DNA from 2 places in the Ruminococcus sp. RTP21204st1_B2_RTP21204_210225 genome. Region 1 is predicted to be linked to the other one. Evidence: a T-box and tRNA genes for the amino acid it is inferred to sense, from the RefSeq annotation. Region 1 holds a T-box; the other holds one or more tRNA genes.
What was found. A T-box is a leader RNA that pairs with one kind of tRNA and senses whether it is charged. The one in region 1 lies ahead of tyrS (tyrosine--tRNA ligase), so its partner is inferred to be a tRNA-Tyr.
Positions count from the first base shown of each region.

Region 2: it encodes a tRNA-Tyr, which carries the amino acid that the T-box ahead of tyrS (tyrosine--tRNA ligase) is inferred to sense. The anticodon was not compared.

Region 1 covers NZ_JBCPGA010000012.1:36,174-40,911, forward strand. Annotated here, with positions in the region: gene AB5123_RS06400 (ABC transporter ATP-binding protein) at 1-182, opposite strand, end outside; gene AB5123_RS06405 (ABC transporter ATP-binding protein) at 175-1,914, opposite strand; T-box leader at 2,227-2,465, shown strand; gene tyrS (tyrosine--tRNA ligase) at 2,530-3,747, shown strand; gene AB5123_RS06415 (polyphosphate polymerase domain-containing protein) at 3,949-4,677, shown strand; gene AB5123_RS06420 (DUF4956 domain-containing protein) at 4,670-4,738, shown strand, end outside.
Region 2 covers NZ_JBCPGA010000006.1:130,956-135,693, forward strand. Annotated here, with positions in the region: gene AB5123_RS04205 (substrate-binding domain-containing protein) at 109-978, opposite strand; gene AB5123_RS04210 (hypothetical protein) at 1,281-2,252, opposite strand; tRNA gene AB5123_RS04215 (tRNA-Pro) at 2,643-2,719, shown strand; tRNA gene AB5123_RS04220 (tRNA-Thr) at 2,818-2,893, shown strand; tRNA gene AB5123_RS04225 (tRNA-Tyr) at 2,915-2,999, shown strand; gene AB5123_RS04230 (DUF4314 domain-containing protein) at 3,306-3,572, shown strand; gene dcm (DNA (cytosine-5-)-methyltransferase) at 3,626-4,738, shown strand, end outside.

The DNA.
Region 1 (4,738 bases):
CCCTTGGCTATGATAAGGTCAACAGCGTTGCCGACGAGGATAGGAGCATAAAGGGTGGTGGCAACGGTTATGACCGCAAAGACCATGGACAGTATGAACAGCCACATATGCGGTTTTGCATATCTGAGAAGCGGTCTGAGAGCGGAGGTATCAAGCTTGTTTTTTGTGCTTTGCTTAGCCATTTGCCTGTGCCTCCTTTTCTGAAAGCTGTGAAAGGCAAATTTCTTTATATACCTCGCAGCCGTTATAAAGCTCTGAATGAGTGCCGATACCTGCTATTTTGCCATCGTCAAGAACGATTATCTTATCGGCACTTTTTATAGATGAGATCCTCTGTGAAACTATGAAAACGGTCATGCCGCTTGTTTTTTTGTGGATAGCTTTTCTTAGTCTTGCATCTGTGGCAAGGTCAAGGGCGGAGGCTGAGTCATCGAGAATGAGTATCTCAGGATCACCGACCAATGCTCTTGCAATGGTAAGTCTTTGACGCTGACCGCCTGAGAGGTTTTTGCCCTCCTGCAAGATCATTTCGTCAAGCTTATCAGGCTTTTTCTCTACAAAGTCTTTTGCCTGAGCAATGTCAAGAGCGTTCCAGATATCCTCGTCCGTGGCGTTTTTATCACGCCACTGCATATTGTGTCTTATAGTACCCTTAAAGAGGACAGCTTTCTGAGGAACAATGCCTATCATACCTCTGAGCTGTGAGAATGGGTACTCTTTTACGTCAACGCCGTCAACGAGGACTTCGCCCTGACGGACGTCATAAAATCTTGGTATAAGGTTGATAAGAGAGGTTTTACCTGAACCTGTACCACCGATTATACCGATAGTTTCGCCTTTCATGGCTTTGAAGCTTATATCCGAAAGGGAGTCGGCTTCGGCTGATGCGTACGAGAAGAAACAGTTCCTAAACTCTACGCATGGTGCATTACCGTCAGTTGTGACAGGCTTATTATCCTTATCGGATACACTTGGCTCCACAGCGAAAACGTCGTTTATTCTGATAGCGGAAGCCTGCATTTTGGTGATATTTGTAACGAGTATCGCCATAGCAAGGAGTGCCAAAAGTATCTGGTTCATATAGTTTACAAGGGCTATCACTTCGCCCTGTGAGATAGAGCCTGAATAAACTGTTTTGCCGCCAAACCAAATGATAGCGATGATAGCGAAGTTTACGATAACATAGGTGGCAGGGTTCATAAGGGCGGAAACTCTTCCTGCAATTATCTGCTGACGTCTAAGTTCTTCAGTATTATCAGCGAACTCTTTCTCCTCGTCTTTCTGACGGGAAAATGCTCTGATAACTCTTGCGCCTGTAAGAGTTTCGCTTGTCATAAGGTTAGTTTTATCCAGCTTTTTCTGGATATTCTTATACTGCGGGATAGTGATGTGCATTATAAGATAGATAACATAGGCAAGGCATGGGGCGATTATCAGGAAGATAAGGGTAAGCTTCACTGAGATAGAGAATGCCATTATTATTGAGCCTAAAACGATAAAAGGCGAACGAAGAAACAGACGAAGGAGAATATTCACACCCTGCTGTGCGGTATTGATATCCGCTGTCATTCTTGTGACGAGGGTATGGCTTCCAACGCTGTCTATTTCCGCATAGGACAGTGAATTGATATGCTTGAAAAGGTCACGTCGGATGGCTGTTCCAAAGCCCAGTGACGCTTTTGCGGCGAAATACTGAGCAGTCAGCGAACAAGCCAGACCGCAGAAGGCGAGGAGAACAAGCACGCCACCCATTTTATAGATGTAGGGCTTATCTTGATTTTTTATACCCACGTCAATGATATTAGCCATAACGAGTGGCACTGCAAGCTCGAAGCAGGCTTCGATAAGCTTAAACAGCGGACCGATTATGCTTTCTTTTTTATAGTTTTTCAGATACCTAAAAAGCTTCAGCATTTTTCTTTCTCCCAACTAAATAAAATCATATAAATTTCATTATATCATATGTTTTTGTACATTTGTAGACGAATAAGTTAATTCTTTAAAAAAGTGGAGGATAATGTAGGGGCAAAAAGCTTGCCCGTCTTTATACACCGGCATAGTTTGTGATGATTCAAGCCTCGCACCTCCGAGCGGGACGCCGAGGGCGTCGTCCCCTACAATAATCATCGCCGCAGGCGATACCTTCATTCCTCACTTCTTATTCCTCACTTCTAAAAAAGGGGGTTGACAAAATGGTGAAAGTGTGCTATAGTCATATCAATAGGTTTAAATGCTATGACGGAAATAAGTAGCCTTTTGCGAAATTTCAGAGAGCTTTCGGTCGGTGCGAGAAAGCATTTCTACAAAGTGTGAATACATTCCTGAGCTGTTCGCTGAGAAAGCTTTTGCGTAAGGCGAAACGGTTTGCACACGTTACAGTGCTATGGCTTCGCTTTCTGCTGAGCCTGTAAGGTCGGGAGTTTCCCCGATAAACTGAGGTGGTACCACGATGATTCGTCCTCTGACAGATATTCTGTCAGGGGATTTTTTATTTATGTACCGCAAAAAAATAATACGGAGGTATGAAAAATGACAGTATTTGAAGAACTGAAAAGAAGAGGTCTTCTCGCTCAGCTCACTGACGAGGAGGAGATAAAGGAGCTTATCAACGCTGGTAAGGCTACTTTCTACATTGGTTTTGACCCAACTGCTGATTCTCTACACGTTGGTCACTTTATGGCGCTTTGTCTTATGAAGCGTTTGCAAATGGCAGGCAACAAGCCTATCGTTCTTATCGGAGGCGGTACGGCTATGATAGGCGACCCGTCAGGCAAAACAGATATGAGAAAAATGATGACAAAGGAAACTATCAACCACAATGTTGAATGTTTCAAAAAGCAGATGTCACACTTCATTGATTTTTCTGATGACAAAGCTATTATCGTAAACAATGGCGATTGGCTGCTTGACCTTAATTATGTGGACGTACTTCGTGACGTTGGCGCTTGCTTCTCTGTAAACAAGATGCTTACATTCGAGTGCTACAAGCAGAGAATGGAAAGGGGTCTTACTTTCCTTGAGTTCAACTACATGATAATGCAGTCCTACGACTTCTACAGACTTTTCCAGGATTACGGCTGTAATATGCAGTTCGGCGGTGACGATCAGTGGGCTAATATGCTGGGCGGCACTGAGCTTATTAGAAAGAAGCTTGGCAAGGACGCTTATGCAATGACTATCACTCTCCTGCTCAACTCTGAGGGCAAGAAGATGGGCAAGACAGAAAAGGGCGCTGTATGGCTCGACCCTGAAAAGACTTCTCCATACGAGTTCTATCAGTATTGGAGAAACGTTGGTGACGCTGATGTTATCAAGTGCCTGAAGATGCTCACATTCGTTCCTATCGAGGAGATAGAGGAAATGGAGAAACACATGGAGGGTGCTGAATACAACAAGGCTAAGGAGCTTTTGGCTTACGAGCTTACAAAGCTTGTTCACGGCAAGGAGGAGGCTGACAAGGCTGACGCTGCGGCAAAGGCTATTTTTGCAGGCGGTGGAAACAGCGATGATATGCCTAGCACGACTATTGCGGCGGCTGATCTTACTGACGGCAAGATAGGTATTCTTACGCTTCTTGTTAAGTGCGGTCTTTGTCCTTCAAACGGTGAGGCAAGACGTCTTGTTACTCAGAACGGTATTGCGGTGAATGGTGAGAAGTTCACTGACCCTAAGGGTCTTGTTGATCTCTCTGAGCCTGTTGTTATCAAAAAGGGTAAGAAGATCTTCCACAAGGCTATTGCGGAATAATATAGCACAAAATAATTTCCACGGGTGGACAGAAGTTCACCCGTTTTTTTTTATATAAATATATGGTATTTTGCAATATTCATAAACATTCACACAAAATACATATAAGGTTTAGCTATATTTAAAGTTATTCATATATACTTTTAATCAAAGGAAAGTTTACACGAAACATACGAAAAAATCACGAAAAGAGGCGTGGATATGAATGGCAATCAGGAAGTGTTCAGACGGATAGAGAAAAAATATATCGTTGATGAACCGACTTATGAAAAGCTTATAAAAAAGCTCGATGGGCATTTTGTCAAAGACAGATATTACAAAAGCACTATCTGCAACATATATTATGACACACCAAGTCATCAGCTTGTGAGAAACTCCATTGAAAAGCCTGTTTACAAGGAAAAGCTGAGAGTGAGGAGCTACGGCGTACCTAATGATGAAGACATGGTCTTTGTGGAGCTGAAAAAGAAATACAAGGGTGTGGTCTACAAGAGGCGTATTGAAATGACCCTTGCACAGACCCGTGATTTCTTTGCAGGCAAAGAGGTACCTCATGATAATCCGCAGATAGAGAACGAGCTGAAATATTTTCTCAAATTCTATGAGGGCATTGCTCCTGCAATGTATCTTAGCTATGACAGGCTTGCTTACTGCGGTACAGAAGACCCGTCCCTTAGGCTGACCTTTGACACGCACATTCTTTACCGTGAAGAGCAAAAGGAGCTTGACAAGGGCATTTGGGGAAAAGAGCTTCTGCCTGCTGGCATGAGGGTAATGGAGATAAAGATACCGAACGCTATGCCTCTTTGGTTATCGGCTATACTTGATGAACTGGAGATATATCCTGCGTCATTCTCAAAATACGGAACTGCGTATCTTAACGAATTTTCTGAAAAAATACATAAAGGTAAGGTGATAAGCTGTGCTTAATTCAACTACTCTTGCGGCTACTACTGTGACCACCACTGAAACGACCGTGGCGGCGATAACT
Region 2 (4,738 bases), on a different contig from region 1:
CTGAAAATTTTTCACTTGTTTTTTTGCTCAGACAAAGGGGGCGACAATTTGCTGTGCCGCCCAAAGTTTTGTCTTGTGCAAATCTTTATGGAGAATTAACTTGATAGCTTATTTGCTTTCGTCAGACCATGTTGTCTTTGAGCCTGTATAGATAGCCTTTATCTCGTCCATTGTGATATCTTCAACTGCGTTATCCTTATTTACGATAACTGCGATAGCGTCCTGAGCGATAGTTACAGACTTGATACCCTGTGAAAGCTCGTCGTCTGAGATATCTCTTGAAGCCATACCGATATCAGATGTGCCGTTGATAGCATCCTTGATACCTGTTGAGGAGTCTGACTGCTGAACGTCTACTGTTACGTTTGTGTTTGCCTTCTGATAAGACTCGGCGAGCTTTTCCATAACCGGTGTTACTGATGATGAACCGCTGACTACTACCTTACCGGAAGCGTTGTTTGAAGCGTAAGCTGCTGCGCTCTTGTCGATCTTTATGTAGCCTGCCTTTTCGATGATATCCTGACCCTCGGAGCTGAGGATATAGTTCTCAAAGTCCTGAGCGGCGTCTGACAGTCCGTCTTTAACAGCGATATTGAAAGGTCTTACTATTTTATAATCACCGCTTTCGATAGTTGCCGTAGAAGGCTCAACACCCTCTACTTTAAGAGCCTTTACTGTATCGTTCAGTGAGCCGAATGAAATGTAGCCGATAGCGTTCTTATCTCCTGACACCTGAGTAAGCACAACGTCTGTTGACTTACAGATAAGGGCGTCTTTCTTTGTGTTATCGGTCTTGTTGCCGTTAGAGTCTTTTTCCTCGATACCTGTCAGCTCGATGAATGCGCCTCTTGTTCCTGAGCCGTCCTCACGGGAGATAACTGTGATCTTATCTGAGCTTCCTCCGCAGCTTGCGAGCATTGTGGCTGCAAGTGCAACTGATGTAAAGATCGCTGCCAGTTTTGATGTTCTTGTTTTCATGATATAAAACCTCTTTCTTATACTTGCCCTTTGGGCTTTTTGATTTGCACCTTTTCTCTCTGCACCCTGTGTGCAGGTCTTCATGTTATTTCTATTCAGGTGATATACTTATGATACATCAGCATTGTAAAATCAGTAACCGAAGTAAAGTAAAGTCATTGTAAGATGTTTGCAAAGGAATTTACACACAAAAACGGGCTTTACACTGCTATGCACAATGTAAAACCCGTTTGTATAAACAAAAAAAGTGCGTTCTCACAAGGAAAACGCACTTTGTAAAATTGGTGATATTCTATTTAAAATCAGTAGCTCTGTACAAGTACAACTGAGCCGTCTGCCTTATTATATGCGGCGCTGTAGCCATGACCGTCTTCTGTAAAGACGTAATAGTACATGAAGCCTGCGTCCTCAGTTCTGTATTCATATGAAGACACCTTGCCGTCTATCTGAGCTGTGATAGCGGCGACAGCCTTTGCAGAATCTCCGCTCTCGGCTGATGCAGTTGTTGTAGTTTCGTCAGGCTTTGAATCTGCTGTAGTTGTGGTAGTTGTTGTAGTTTCTGTATCTGAGGCAGTTGTTGTGGTAGTTGTAGTTGTTTCTGTATCAGGTGCAGAGGTTTCAGTGGCTGGTGTTGAGCTTTCGTCAGCCGGCTGTGAGGTAGTGGTATTTGTGTCGGTAGAAGCTGCACTGCTCTCGGTATCGACGAACACGCCTCCCTTACTGTCGTCATCAGCGGCAACAGTTGTTTTTGGCTTTGTAGTAGTAGTGGTCTTATTATTTGTTCCGCCAAAGCCGAAGATCTTATAGCCTGCAACTATAGCAAGAATGACCACCACAAGTATACCAACTGTGATAGTGGCAGTAATTGCAAAGAGCTTCTTTCTGGAAGCGTCATCGTTATCCTCTGTATCATCATCGGAATAATCGTTTTCATCGTCAGGATAACCGCCATTATCATAATTATCCTGATAATTCTCAGAGCCGTCATTATTATCATGGCTATCAGCTATTGGTGTGGAGAAAAACTCTGTAGGCTCTTCCGGCTGTTTAGGCACGGTAAAAGCTCTTGTTTTCTCTTCATACTCCTGTGCCTCCTGCTTTGTGAACACTCTTGTTCTGTCAGCATCGTCAGCAGAGGTGAAATTCTGTTCCTCCTGCTTGCTGTCTTCCGTAACAGGCGTGCTTTCGTCTATAAGCAGGTTATGGCAATACTTACAGAGTATTGCTTCTTCGGATATTTCCTTATGGCAAAAAGGACATTCCTTTGTTTTCATTTTTACTTTCCTCCCGAATATTATCTGTTAAATATAATGATAACACAAACCATTTTAAAAATCAACAGGTTTCACCAAAATATCATCAAATTATACCATTCTTTTAAAAAAGGCTCTTTTATGGACATTATTTTTGATGTTTTCGTATGATATCACGGTATGATTTGTTGAGAAATAACATTTGTGTCGCTCTCAAGAAAGACTTAATTGTGCAAGTATACAAAGTGGCAAAAAACCTATTGACAAAACGGGCGTTGGGGAGTATAATAATTAAGCTGTCTGATGACGCAGACAAATGCTTCACAGAAACATCTATGAAGCTCAAGGCACACAAAGCTTGGAACTTTTCCGTGGCTGGAGACTTTTCCCCACCGTGTGCAACGTCAACTACGAGGCGTAACTCAGTTTGGTAGAGTGCTTGGTTTGGGACCAAGATGCCGCAGGTTCAAGTCCTGTCGCCTCGACCACTTTATTAAAAAAATGAAAACAAAATAAAAAGTGCTTGACAAGTGCTTGGAGATATGATATAATAGATATCGTCAGTTTGACAGATCAAGCAAAACAAGCTGGTGTAGCTCAGTTGGTAGAGCAGCTGATTTGTAATCAGCAGGTCGGGGGTTCGAGTCCGTCCACCAGCTCCATTATTTTGTTTTCATTCATATGGGAGAATTCCCGAGTGGCCAAAGGGGGCAGACTGTAAATCTGTTGCTTCTAGCTTCGGTGGTTCGAATCCACCTTCTCCCACCATACTTGTGCAATAAAATAGATGCACACCTCGAAAAGCTCGTATTTACGAGCTTTTTTTGCGTTTTGAGGGTAAAAATTTCAGGTGTAAAACCGTGGATGCTTTTTCGTAAAAAAAGGATCTGAACCCTCAACAATTAAACATCGTCAAACAAAGCGGCAGACTTTGAGCAGATTTTGCTCTGAGCCTGCCGTTTTGTTATGAAAAAAATTCACAAAGTTTTAAAGGCTGTTTTGTCTATTGTCACGAATTTAAGTGACGATGATAAAACAGCCTTTTTTCATTTGTAGAAAAAGGAGGGATGTGTAATGTATTACGATCAAAAGAAAGTTGAACGGCTGAAAGAACGGTATCCCGAAGGAACTCGTATCTGTCTTGACCAAATGAACGATGATCCATTCCCTGTTGAGTCCGGTACTCTTGGCAAGGTCGATCACGTCGATGATATCGGCACTGTGCATTGCGTTTTTGATAACGGAAGAACGCTCGGAGTTATACCAGGCGTGGACGATTTTCACGTTATCAGAGAAGAATCGGAACAAACTGAGGAAGAAGAAATGAATATGTCAATGTAACGGTCAAGTTAAGAAAGCTTGGCCGTTTTTTATTGCAGAAAGGAACGTGATAAATGATAAAGTATTTCGATATCTTTGCAGGCATCGGCGGATTCCGTTCGGGACTTGAAAAAGCAGGAGGCTTTGAGTGCGTCGGGTACTGCGAGATTGACCGATATGCTAAAAAAGCATACGAAACAATGTACGATACGGAAGGCGAGGTGTATTACGATGACGCAAGAAAAATTGACCCAAACGAACTGCCCGATCTCGACCTTATATGCGGAGGATTCCCTTGCCAAAGCTTTTCAATCGCTGGAAAACGAAAAGGATTCAGCGATACCCGAGGGACTCTCTTCTTTGAGATCGCCAGGATTGCCGCCATTAAAAAACCTAAGTATCTGCTCCTTGAAAATGTTCCCGGACTCCTATCACATAACGGGGGCAGGACGTTTGCGACCATCCTTAGTACGTTGGATGAATTGGGGTACGATGTCGTATGGGAAGTGCTTAACAGCGCAGATTTTGGTGTACCCCAATCCCGAAAAAGAGTGTATATTATCGGATTTCATAGAGAAAAGTGTTCCGGAAAAGTATTGTCTTTCACAGACGCAAATCCAAAAACTCTTGTCAAAAGGATTTCAGGCAGAGAGGGAAACAGAGTATATTCAGCCGACGGACTGAGCATAACCCTTACAAGTCAGGCTGGCGGTTTTGGAGGGAAAACAGGTCTTTACGAGATAATCGGTCTGCCGATAAAATCAAAAACTAAGTCAGGCTATCAGATAGCTCTGCCCGGAGATAGCATCGACCTTGCATATCCAAATATGAATTCAAGGCGTGGGAGAGTTGGCAAGGAGATAGCTCATACCCTTACAACAAGCTGTAATCAGGGGTATTACGCATTTGGGATAGATATGAATCCCGACTCGAAGGTCACAGAGCTTGCAAGATGTATAACCGCAAGGCAGGACAGCGGGATAGGTCATCATAAGGGTGAAAAGTCGGGAGTGATACTCGTTACCGAGCCAATAGCTGTGCTTACCCCTGCAAAGGCAGAAGTAAGACAGGAGGGACGAAGATTTAAACTTCCCAACGAGCCTATGTTTACGATAACTGTAACGGACAGACACGGCGTTGTGTACTGCGGGTATATCAGAAAGCTTATGCCTTTGGAGTGCTGGAGA